DNA from 2 places in the Actinoallomurus rhizosphaericola genome. Region 1 is predicted to be linked to the other one. Evidence: predicted binding sites of a transcription regulator. Region 1 holds the regulator's gene; the other holds the start of a gene.
The links. The regulator LexA, encoded in region 1, represses DNA repair genes until DNA is damaged. The targets are predictions, from matches to a motif close to TCGAACANNTGTTCGA.
Positions count from the first base shown of each region.

Region 2: a site for LexA is predicted at 2,528-2,543, ahead of NE234_RS24595 (SAV_6107 family HEPN domain-containing protein). Genes of this name have one in related genera too.

Region 1 covers NZ_JAMXMW010000003.1:591,591-597,320, forward strand. The annotation lists gene NE234_RS10410 (vitamin B12-dependent ribonucleotide reductase) at 1-2,035, opposite strand, end outside; gene nrdR (transcriptional regulator NrdR) at 2,108-2,572, opposite strand; gene lexA (transcriptional repressor LexA) at 3,223-3,927, shown strand; gene leuS (leucine--tRNA ligase) at 4,057-5,730, opposite strand, start outside.
Region 2 covers NZ_JAMXMW010000011.1:208,021-213,750, reverse strand. The annotation lists gene bldD (transcriptional regulator BldD) at 411-905, shown strand; gene NE234_RS24595 (SAV_6107 family HEPN domain-containing protein) at 1,924-2,307, opposite strand; gene NE234_RS24590 (YbaK/EbsC family protein) at 2,659-3,123, shown strand; gene NE234_RS24585 (hypothetical protein) at 3,329-4,318, shown strand; gene NE234_RS24580 (hypothetical protein) at 4,451-4,774, shown strand; gene NE234_RS24575 (GNAT family N-acetyltransferase) at 4,780-5,367, shown strand; gene metF (methylenetetrahydrofolate reductase [NAD(P)H]) at 5,319-5,730, opposite strand, start outside.

The sequences.
Region 1 (5,730 bases):
AGCCCTCGAAGTAGATCTTCTCGACGTCCTCGACCGTGGCCTGCTCCGGCATGTTCACGGTCTTGGAGATCGCGCCGGACAGGAACGGCTGCACCGCGGCCATCATCCGCACGTGGCCCATCGGGCTGATCGCCCGCTCGCCCATCGCGCAGTCGAAGACCTCGTAGTGCTCCTGGCGCAGGCCGGGCGCGTCGACGACGTGGCCGTGCTCGGCGATGTACTCGACGATCGCCTCGATCTGCTCCTGCTGGTAGCCGAGCTTCTTCAGGGCGCGCGGGACGGTGTTGTTGACGATCTGCATCGAGCCGCCGCCGACCAGCTTCTTGTACTTGACCAGCGCCAGGTCGGGCTCGATGCCCGTCGTGTCGCAGTCCATCATGAGGCCGATCGTGCCGGTGGGCGCCAGCAGCGACGCCTGGGCGTTGCGGTAGCCGTTCTTCTCGCCGACCTTGAGGCACTGCCGCCACTGCCGGGTGGCCTCGCTGTGGATGGCCTTGTCCATCGCGTCGAGCGTGCGGATCTCGTCGTTGGCGACCGCGTGCTTGCGCATGACGCGCTGGTGCGCCTCCGCGTTGCGGGCGTACCCGTCGTACGTGCCGACGGCGCCGGCCAGCTCGGCGGAGCGGCGGTAGGCCACGCCGGTCATCAGCGAGGTGATCGCCGCGGCGATCGAGCGGCCGCCCTCGGAGTCGTACGCGTGGCCGGTCGCCATCAGCAGCGCGCCGAGGTTGGCGTAGCCGATGCCGAGCTGGCGGTACGCGCGCGTCGTCTCGCCGATCTTCTCGGTCGGGAAGTCCGCGAATGTGATGGAGATGTCCATCGCGGTGATGATCAGCTCGCTGAGCCGCACGAACCGCTCGACGTCGAACGCGTTGTCGTCGGTCAGGAACTTCAGCAGGTTGATGCTGGCGAGGTTGCAGGACGAGTTGTCCAGGCTCATGTACTCCGAGCACGGGTTGCTCGCCGTGATGCGCCCGGTCTCGGGGTTGGTGTGCCAGTCGTTGATCGTGTCGTCGTACTGGATGCCCGGGTCCGCGCACTCCCAGGCCGCCTGGGCGAGCTTGCGGAACAGGCCCTTGGCGTCGACCTTGCCGATGACCTCGCCGGTACGGCGGGCGCGCAGGCCGAAGGAGTCGCCGGACTCCACCGCGCGCATGAACTCGTCGGAGACGCGGACGGAGTTGTTGGCGTTCTGGTACTGGACGCTGACGATGTCCCTGCCGCCCAGGTCCATGTCGAAGCCGGCGTCGCGCAGGGCGCGGATCTTGTCCTCTTCGCGCGCCTTGGTCTCGATGAACTCCTCGACGTCCGGGTGGTCTACGTCGAGGACGACCATCTTCGCCGCCCGGCGGGTCGCGCCGCCGGACTTGATCGTCCCCGCGGAGGCGTCGGCGCCGCGCATGAACGACACCGGCCCGCTCGCGGTGCCGCCAGAGGACAGCAGCTCCTTGCTGGAGCGGATGCGGGACAGGTTGACCCCCGAGCCCGAGCCGCCCTTGAAGATCACGCCCTCTTCCTTGTACCAGTCCAGGATCGACTCCATCGTGTCGTCCACGGACAGGATGAAGCAGGCGCTGACCTGCTGCGGAGAGGCGGTGCCGACGTTGAACCAGACCGGCGAGTTGAAGCTGAAGATCTGGTTGACCAGAGCGTGCTTCAGCTCGTGGTCGAAGATCTCGGCGTCCTCCTCGGAGGCGAAGTAGCCGTGCTTGCGGCCGGTCTCGGTGTAGACGCCGACGACCCGGTCGACCAGCTGCTTCAGGCTCGACTCCCGCTGCGGCGTGCCGACGGCGCCGCGGAAGTACTTCGAGGTGACGATGTTGACCGCGTTCACGGACCAGGTGGCGGGGAACTCGACGCCCTTCTGCTCGAAGTTCACCGACCCGTCGCGCCAGTTGGTCATGACGACGTCGCGCCGCTCCCACCGGACGTCGTCGTACGGGTGGACGCCCGGCCGTGTGAAGATGCGCTCCATCTTCAGGCCCTTGCGACCCGCCTTGCCCCGCCGGGCTGAGCCGCTCACCGTCTCCGTCATGACATTCCCCTTCTCGGGCACACCAGGCCCACTTCCAGGATTACCCGTACAGCCCGCGGTCCGGGCGCCGCCCTAGGAACGGGCGTCGCCGCCGGACGCCGCGCGCAGCGATTCGATTTCCTTGGCGAAGTCGTCGAGCGTCTCGAACCCCCGGTAGACGGAGGCGAATCGCAGGTACGCGACCTCGTCGAGTTCACGGAGCGGGCCGAGGATCGCCAGCCCGATCTGGTGCGAGGGGATCTCGGCGTTCCCGGTCGCCCGGATCGCCTCCTCGACCCGCTGGCCGAGCATGGCGAGGGCGTCCTCGTTGACGGGACGGCCCTGACACGCCCGGCGCACTCCGGCAATGATCTTGTCCCGGGAGAACGGCTCGGTCACGCCACTGCGCTTGGCGACCATCATGAGCACCGTCTCCTGGGTGGTGAAGCGGCGGCCGCACTCCGGGCACGAACGTCGCCGCCGGATGGCGGCCCCGTCGTCGGTCGTCCGGCTGTCGATGACCCTGCTGTCGGTGTGTCGGCAGAACGGGCAGTGCACGGCTCCGGACTCCTCCCCCTGACAGCGGGTCACGCGCGAACCGCGCGAACCTCACCTCGTAACCACAACCTATGGTGAACTACATCTATGTAACTACTAGATGTTGGGGTTAACCGTAGAGCCCGGCCGGGTGCATCGCAACCTGCATGGGGCACCCGGCGAGAAGAGGCCGCTCACGTGGCGATCCGCCGTCCCCGTCGGCGTGTCGCCCCCCTCCGATGCAGGCGGCGACCGGTCGCATCGACCCGGGACACCCTAATCACCTGCGGAAACGCCGCCTGCAGCCATCAGGGGTGAGGTCGGTCACATGCGGGAGACGGCCGCGCGGGCCCCGGTCCCGGACCCCTTCAGCCTGCCACGGGCGTGTCGGCGCCGTGTCGGCGGGCACCCCCTTCGCGGCCGCCGCGCGAGGGCGTCGATCACGATGAGGCGACAAGGACGCGCGCACAATGGGGCCCGCCTTCCGCGAACCCGGCGCGGGAATTATCATCGAACGTGTGTGCGAACTAAACGCGACTTACCCCGGACCGCAAAATTCCACATTTTTCGAACACCTGTTTGATCATTTACCGCAGAAGCGATAACGTCCCACTACGGGACCGGAATACCGGCGGCGACGCGTCACCGGGAAGACATCCATCGGAGACACCATGAGCAAGGTTCGGGAAATGCCGGACGGCCCAGGCGACGAGAGCGGCCTGACGGTCCGCCAGCGCAAGGTGCTGGAAGTGATCAGGGACTCGGTGCAGCGGCGCGGATATCCCCCGTCGATGCGGGAGATCGGCGAGGCGGTCGGCCTGACCAGCACCTCGAGCGTGTCCCACCAGCTCCGGACCCTGCAGCGCAAGGGCTTCCTGCTGCGCGACCCGAACCGGCCGCGCGCGGTCGTCGTCCGCATGCCCGGATCTCCGGCGGTCGCCGCCGAGACCGACGGCGAGTCCTACGAGGTCACCAACGGCCACGAGGCTCCCACGCGGCCGGCCCCCGCGTACGTCCCCCTTGTCGGGCGCATCGCCGCGGGTGGTCCGATCCTCGCCGAGGAGGCCGTGGAGGACGTCTTCGCGCTGCCGCGGCAGCTCGTCGGCGAGGGCACCCACTTCCTGCTCAACGTCACCGGTGACTCGATGATCGAGGCGGCCATCGCCGACGGCGACTGGGTCGTGGTGCGCCAGCAGCCCGTCGCGGAGAACGGCGACATCGTCGCGGCGATGATCGACGGTGAGGCCACCGTGAAGACGCTCAAGCGCCGCGACGACAAGGTCTGGCTGATGCCGCACAACCCGGCGTACGACCCGATCCCCGGCGACGACGCGACCATTCTCGGGCGCGTGGTGGCGGTCCTGCGCAAAATGTGATCCCCGCCCGCGATCCCCGGCGACGACGCGATCATTCCGCGGTCCCGCGGTATGGCTGATCCGCTCCGGGCCGGTGCCACGGCACCGGCCCGGAGCGGTCCGCCGTTCAGGCGGGCACCATGCTCATGATCAGGCGGGCACGATGTTGACGATCTTCGGGGCGCGGACGACGACCTTACGGACGCCCCGGTCGCCCAGGGCCGCCCGGACCTTCTCGGAGTCCAGCGCCAGGCGCTCCAGGTCGCTCTCGGCGATGTCCGGGGACACCTCCAGGCGGTCGCGGACCTTGCCCGCCACCTGGACCACGCAGGTCACCGACTCCTGCACCAGCAGTGCGGGCTCGGCGACCGGCCAGCCCGCCTTGACCACCGGAGCCGTACGGCCCAGCCGCTCCCACATCTCCTCGGCGGTGTACGGAGTGACCAGCGACAGCATGACCGCCAGGGTCTCGGCGGCCTCGCGGACCGCCGGGTCGCCGGCGCCCGCACCCGCGTCGATGGCCTTACGCGCCGCGGAGGTCAGCTCCATCATCCGCGCGATCGCCACGTTGTAGCGGTGCGCCTCGACCAGCCGGGTGACCTCGTCGATCGTCCGGTGCGTCACCTTGCGCAGCTCGACGTCGCCGGTCGCCGGGTCCGCGTCGGGCGCGGACGTCACGTCGGCGGCCACGCGGAAGGCCCGCGCCAGGAACTTCACCGACCCCGACGGGGACACGTCGGCCCAGTCGATGTCGTCCTCCGGCGGCCCCGAGAAGATCATCGTCAGCCGTACGGCGTCGACGCCGTACTCGGCGATCTGCTCGCCCAGGTCGACCAGGTTGCCGGTCGACTTGGACATCGCCGAGCCGTTCAGGATGACCTGGCCCTGGTTGACCAGCCGTTTGAAGGGCTCGGTGAAGTCCACCAGGCCCATGTCGTACAGCACCTTGGTGAAGAACCGGGCGTACAGCAGGTGCAGGATGGCGTGCTCGACACCGCCGGTGTACTGGTCGGCCGGCATCCACCGGCGCACCTTCTCGGCGTCGAACGGGCCGTCCTCGTACCCCGGCGAGCAGTACCGCAGGAAGTACCAGGAGGAGTCGACGAAGGTGTCCATCGTGTCGGTGTCGCGCTTGGCCGGACCACCGCACTTGGGGCACTGGACGTTCACCCAGGTCTCGGCGGCGGCCAGCGGCGACACGCCCTTCGGGGCCAGGTCGGCGCCGCGCAGGTCGTCCGGCAGGCGCACGGGCAGCTGGTCGTCGGGGACCGGGACCTCGCCGCACGCCTCGCAGTGGATGATCGGGATCGGCGTGCCCCAGAACCGCTGACGGGAGATCAGCCAGTCGCGCAGCCGGTAGTTGACGGCGGCCTTGCCCAGGCCCTTCTCCTCCAGGATCTCCACGATCCGGGGGATGGCGGCGGACTTGGTCAGGCCGTCCAGCGGGCCGGAGTTGACCAGCTCGCCCTCGCCGGGCGTGGCGACCCCGGTCTCGCCCGGGTCCGCCTCGCCGGTGTGCACGACGACGCGGACCGGCAGGCCGAACTTGCGGGCGAAGTCCAGGTCGCGCTGGTCGTGGGCGGGCACCGCCATGATCGCGCCGTGGCCGTACTCCGCCAGGACGTAGTCGGAGGCCCACACGGGGATGCGCTCGCCGTTCACCGGGTTGATCGCGTAGCGGCCCAGGAAGACGCCGGTCTTCTCCTTGTCGGTGGCCAGCCGCTCGATCTCCGTCTCGCGGCGGACCGCGTCACGGTAGGCCTCGAACTCCGCGCGCTGCTCCGGCGCGCAGATCTCGTCGGCCAGCGGAGCGTCGGCGGCCAC
Region 2 (5,730 bases), on a different contig from region 1:
CCGGCACGTTTCCGCTGGTGACGACGCTGCGCAAGCGAGGCGCCGGACGCCGGGCCGCGGGTGTGGCAAGCTTTTACCCGGCGCTCGGCGACCTGTGCGGCGCGTGGTCGCCGGACCGCGCGAGCCCCGCCGCACAAGGGTTTCCGCCCTCTCCGGACCCCTCTCCGGAGCCCTCGCGGACGCCGACTGTTTCGCCGCTTTTTTCCAATCGGCTTGACCTGGGGCGCTACCCGTTTTACCGTCACTGTCCGTAACCATCCCAGGAGATGGACCCCTCGGGCAGTCGGCCCCCGGCCGGCTGAGAGTGCGCCCCACGGCACACCCGTCTCGGGGCAGGCGGGAGCCACCCGTCCGGGTCCCCCTCCCGGGGCCACTATCGACGACGAGAAAGTGAGCCTGGGGGCCGCACGATGCCGTCTGAATACGCTAAGGCTCTCGGCGCGAGGCTTCGCGCCATCCGCACCCAGCAGGGCCTGTCCCTGCATGGCGTGGAGGAGAAATCCCGTGGCCGCTGGAAGGCCGTCGTCGTGGGTTCGTACGAGCGGGGCGACCGCGCCGTCACCGTTCAGAAGCTGGCCGAGCTCGCCGAGTTCTACGGCGTGCCGGTGTCCGAGTTGCTCCCCGGTGGAGCCGCGCCGAGCCCGCTGGGCCCGACGCCGAAGCTCGTGATCGACCTCGAGCGACTCCAGCAGCTTCCGAAGGACAAGGCCGGTCCACTCGCCCGTTACGCCGCGACGATCCAGAGCCAGCGGGGCGACTACAACGGAAAGGTCCTGTCCATCCGGCAGGAGGATCTGCGTTCGCTCGCGGTGATCTACGACAAGTCACCGACGGAGCTCACCGAAGAACTCATCGGCTGGGGCGTCCTCGACCCCGAGGCACGCCGCGCGGTCGAAGCGTTCTGATCCACCTCCCGGTCCGAACGCGGCCCTCCCCTGGGCCGCCGCATGACCGATGCTCGTGACGGAGCCCGTCCGGAACCCCACCGGACGGGTTTCTTCATGCCGCGGAGAGGAACCCGGCCCAGGCACCCGGCCCAGACGACACCCCCGGGCGACACGGCCCAGGCGAGCGGCCCAGGCGAAACGCCCCGGGCGGCACAGCCCGGGCGACCCGGCCCGGCTCGCCCCTCGACCGCCACCAACCGCGCGGTCACGCCCGGCACCCGCCTACGCATCCGGTCCCGCGCCAACGTCGCCGCCGTGGCGGCCATCCTGACGTCGGCATGGACCACCAGGACCGGCGAACCGGTCATCGCCGCGACAACGACGGCGGCAACGCGACCACCGCGGCGGCGAAGGCATCCAGTGTGACGCGACGCCCGCCCAGCAGAGCGCGGCAGGACACCGCGCAGCCGGCCACACCCCCGCCCTAGCGGCCACACCCCCGCCGTGGCGGCCACGTCGCCGCCGTAATGGCCACGTCGCCCACGTCGCCGCCGTAATGCCCACGTCGCCCGCCGTCGTTGACGCGACATGACTGGATCGCCTGAATTCGGCGGGTCGACGCCGACGTCGATGTGGCTGATCGATCCCGCCGGACGGCATCCACACATGGCTCAAGCAGGGAAGATGCCTCAGACGCAAGCTCATTCGTACTGATCGAGGCGGGACCGCCTGGCCACGCGGCGACGCTTCATGAACCGATCGGCCGCCCGATCCGGACTGCGAGCCGATCGATCAGCCGCGTCGACGTCGGCGTGGACCTGCCAGGACCGGCGAACCGGTCATCGCACGTCAATGATGGCGGCGACGTGGGCATTACGGCGGCGGTCTGACCGGCACGGTGGCGAAGGGCACCGTGAGGCCGCCCTCGCGGGAGACGGCGCCGCGCGGGGCCCGCCGTCTCGGGGGGAGGTCGACGGCGGGACCCGCGGGCGTCGATCGGGCTCCCGCGCCTGCGGAGCCCGTTCTCAGAGGGGTCTCAGCCGGCGGCGGGCAGCATGGGCTGGCCCGGCACGCCGAGGGTGGTCTCGACGAGCGACACGAAGATCTCCGCGTCGTGCAGCAACTCGTCGGCCTCGTCCGCGGTGACCGCGCGCGGCAGGCCGGCCTCCGCAGCGGCGCGCTTGTCGGCGCCGGCGGCGAAGAACGCCGCCCACTCGCGCAGGGCCGGCTCGGCCTCCGGCAGCAGCACCCAGACGCTGCGCGGCCGGCCGCGCGTCCGGGAGCCGGGGTCGGCGCGCTCGGCGAGCACGGCGGCGGCGGCGCGCAGCGCCGCGAGGTGCGCCGCGACGTAGCGCAGCGCCGGGGCGGCCGACTCGGCGGCCTCGATCAGCCCGCGCCGTGCCGTCTGGAGGAGTGACATCGCCGATGCGGCGGGCCTGCGCCGGGGTGCCGGTCGCAGAGGGACGGAAGTTGACGACCTTGCGGACATGACATGCCTCCTTCCGCTGGGCGGGCCCGAGGGCCCAGGGGAGGCCGGGCGAAGCGCTTCCCCTCGCCCCGCCCGGCCGTCGCATCCCGCTCGGCATCGCGCTGCCCGCGAGACGTTCCCCTCGGCGCGGGCCGCGAGTCCCACGCCGTACTCGAACACAGGTTCGAGCATGCATCTCAGTAAAGCGGCCACGACCCCATTCGTCAACGTGTTCGAATAGGTGTGTCTTCGCAGTTCGAAACCCCTTACCCCGCTCCTCGCCGCGGGCCGTAGGGTGCTCCCATGCATCCCAACGTTGAACGCGTCGCCGCCCGCCTGCGCGAGCTGGGCGCCACCGGACAGGTCCGGGAGCTGCCCGAGGCGGCGCCCACCGCGGTGGCGGCCGCGGCCCAACTCGGCTGCGACGTCGGCGCCATCGCCAACAGCCTGATCTTCGCCGCCGACGGCGACCCCCTCCTCGTCCTCACCAGCGGCGCGCACCGCGTCGACACTGCCGCGCTGGCCGAGCGGATCGGCGTGGAGAAGATCAAGCGGGCGGACGCGGAGTTCGTACGGGCGGCGACGGGCCAGCCCATCGGCGGGGTGGCCCCCCTCGGGCACCCGAGCCCGATCCGGACCCTCGTCGACACGTGGCTGGCCAAACACGACGTCGTATGGGCGGCGGCCGGGCACCCGCACACGGTCTTCCCCACCTCGTACGAGGAGCTGCTCCGCCTCACCGGCGGCACGCCGACCGACGTCGACTGATCGCCGCCGCCGTTCCCCTGATCGCCGCCGCCCGTCCCGCGACGTACCGGCCGATCGCGTCCCCTTGCCCTGTCGCGCCCCTCCCGTGACCGGACCTGGACGGTCCGTGACCCGATCGGGTCCGGGTCGCCGGGGACAACCGCCGAAAGGCGGTGATACAACGGTCACCTGAGGCTCAAGCCGCACTCTCCGGAGCGGGTGCCCCATGGCTGGACAGGACGGTCTGCGCGCCAGTGCGGCGCGTGACAAGGATTTCGTCGGCATCGACACCGCCGCGATGGCTCGGCTCATCCAGCAGATGACGAGCGCGTCGGACGCCATCACCGCCTGGCTGCGTACGAACGCCGCGCTGCCCCCGAGCGTTCCGCGAACCGGCCTGCACCAGGCCGCGGCCGTGGAGAGCTGGGCCCGCGCCCAGCCGGGGATGCTCAGCCGGCGGCGGAGCTACGCGATCGCCCATTTGAGCAAGGGCGCCGCCGACATGCCGCGGGTCGGCACCGGCCACCTCGGCGCCCGGACGGGTGGTACGACGTCGGCCGGGGCGGGCCACACGGTCGGGCACTTCCCCGACGCGCACGCAGCGACCAGAGCGGGATCCGCCGACGCGGCAGCGATCCACGCCGCGGTGACGGCCGGCCATCCCATCCCGGCGGCCGTCTGGAAACGGCTGGCCACCGACGCGGACGACCCGGACTACGTCAAGGGCCTGTACGCACGGCTCGGCCCGGCCGGCGCCGCGGACCTGATCGGGGCCGCGCTGGGCCACGAGGTGCGCGTGGCGGCCGTCAGGGAGTCGCTGGGCCTGGCCAGCCATCACCTGCGGATGTCCGAGACGTGGCTGCGCGACCTCCTCGGGGAGGCGAGCCGCAAGGGCGTGCACGACGACGCGGTGGGCGTGCTGGAGCACGCCGGGCTCGACCGGCGCGCGAAGGTCGCCCTGGCGCACATCGGCCTGACGCACCTGGGCGCGGTGCCGCCAGGCCATCGCATCCCCGTGCCGGATCCTCCGCACGAGGCGATGCTCCGCCCCGCCGCGGCGGACCCCGAGGCCGCGGCCGAGCTGCACGCGCGCCACTCCGAGGCCGTACGCGGGGCGCTGGCGGCCTTCCCGACATCCCCGGCGCTCCAGCGCCTCAGCGCGCAGGGCGACGACACCGCACGCCTGGTCGCCTCACCGACCGAGGAGGCCTCATGAGCGAGCGCGGCGAGCGAATCATGAGCACAGCCCCTCCGGTCGCCTCTCCGACGGAGGAGGCCTCATGAGCGAGCGCAGCGAGCGAATCATGAACGCAGCCCCTCCGGTCGCCTCGCCGACGGAGGAGGCCTCATGACCGCCTATCCGCCCGCGCCGGCCACCGTACGGCCGCCGACGGCGCCGTCCCCGGGGCAGGGCGTGCCCGCGCAGCAGCCGAATCCGGCCTACATCGAGTTGTTCGCCGCGTACGAGCGCGCGTACGCGAGCGCCCACTCGCTGGAGGGCGCGCTGGACCCGCCGATCCGCACGGTCGGAGACGCCTGGGTCGGGCCCGCCGCGCGCGGCTGGGAGCGTGAGCTGGAGACGGAGCGCGGCCGGCTCAAGAAGGCGGCCGCCCAGATTCTGTGGGACATTTACGACGCACTGTCGAAAGTCCCGCCTTACCTACCAAAGTGAGCTACGTGAAATCAGCTTTCGGAGCCCGGCGGGAGACCACCCCGCAGATACGGGAGATCGACCGGCGCGGCTTCTTCCGGCGGCTCGACGCGATGCTGGCGACCTACGCCGCAGCGATAGAGCCGCCCGCCGACCAGATGCCGGGCCGGCGCACGATCATGGAGCGCCACGCCGCGTATCCCGGTTTCCGGGCGTTCGTCGCCGGACGCCGGCGCGACGTGAGCGGCTTCGCGTACGGCTTCCGCGGTGAGCCCGGACAGTGGTGGCACGACGTGGTCCACGCCGCGCTCGCCGACAAGGGCGGCCGGGAGCACGCCCAGGCGTGGATGGGCGACACGTTCGAGGTCGCCGAACTGCACGTTCACCCCGACAGCCAGGGTCAGGGGCTCGGCCGCAAACTGATCACCACGCTGTGCGCGGACCGCCCGGAGCGCACCGTCGTGCTGTCCACGCTCGACGCCGAGACCCCCGCCCGGAACCTGTACCGCTCGCTCGGCCTGACGGATCTGCTCACCGGTTTCCGGTTTCCGGGCGGGGGACCGCTCTACGCGGTGATGGGCGCCCGGCTCCCGCTGAGTTCCAAGCGGTCGTAGACCTCCCGCGTCGCGGTCGACTTGTTGAACGTGATGAAGTGGATGCCCGGCACACCCTCGTCCAGCAGGCGCCGGCACAGCTCCGCCGCCTGTTCGATGCCGAGCCGGCGCACCGCCTCCGGGTCGTCGCCGACGGCCTCGAACCGCTCGGCCAGCTCCGGCGGGAAGGGCGCGCCGGACAGCTGCTCGGACCGCTCGATCGTGCTCAGCTGGGTCACCGGCATGATGCCGGCAAGGATCGGCACGTCACAGCCCTGCGCGGCGACCCGGTCGCGCAGCCGCAGGTAGTCCTCGGCCCGGAAGAACATCTGCGTGATCGCGTAGTCGGCGCCGGCCTGGCACTTGCGCACGAAGTGCCGGGTG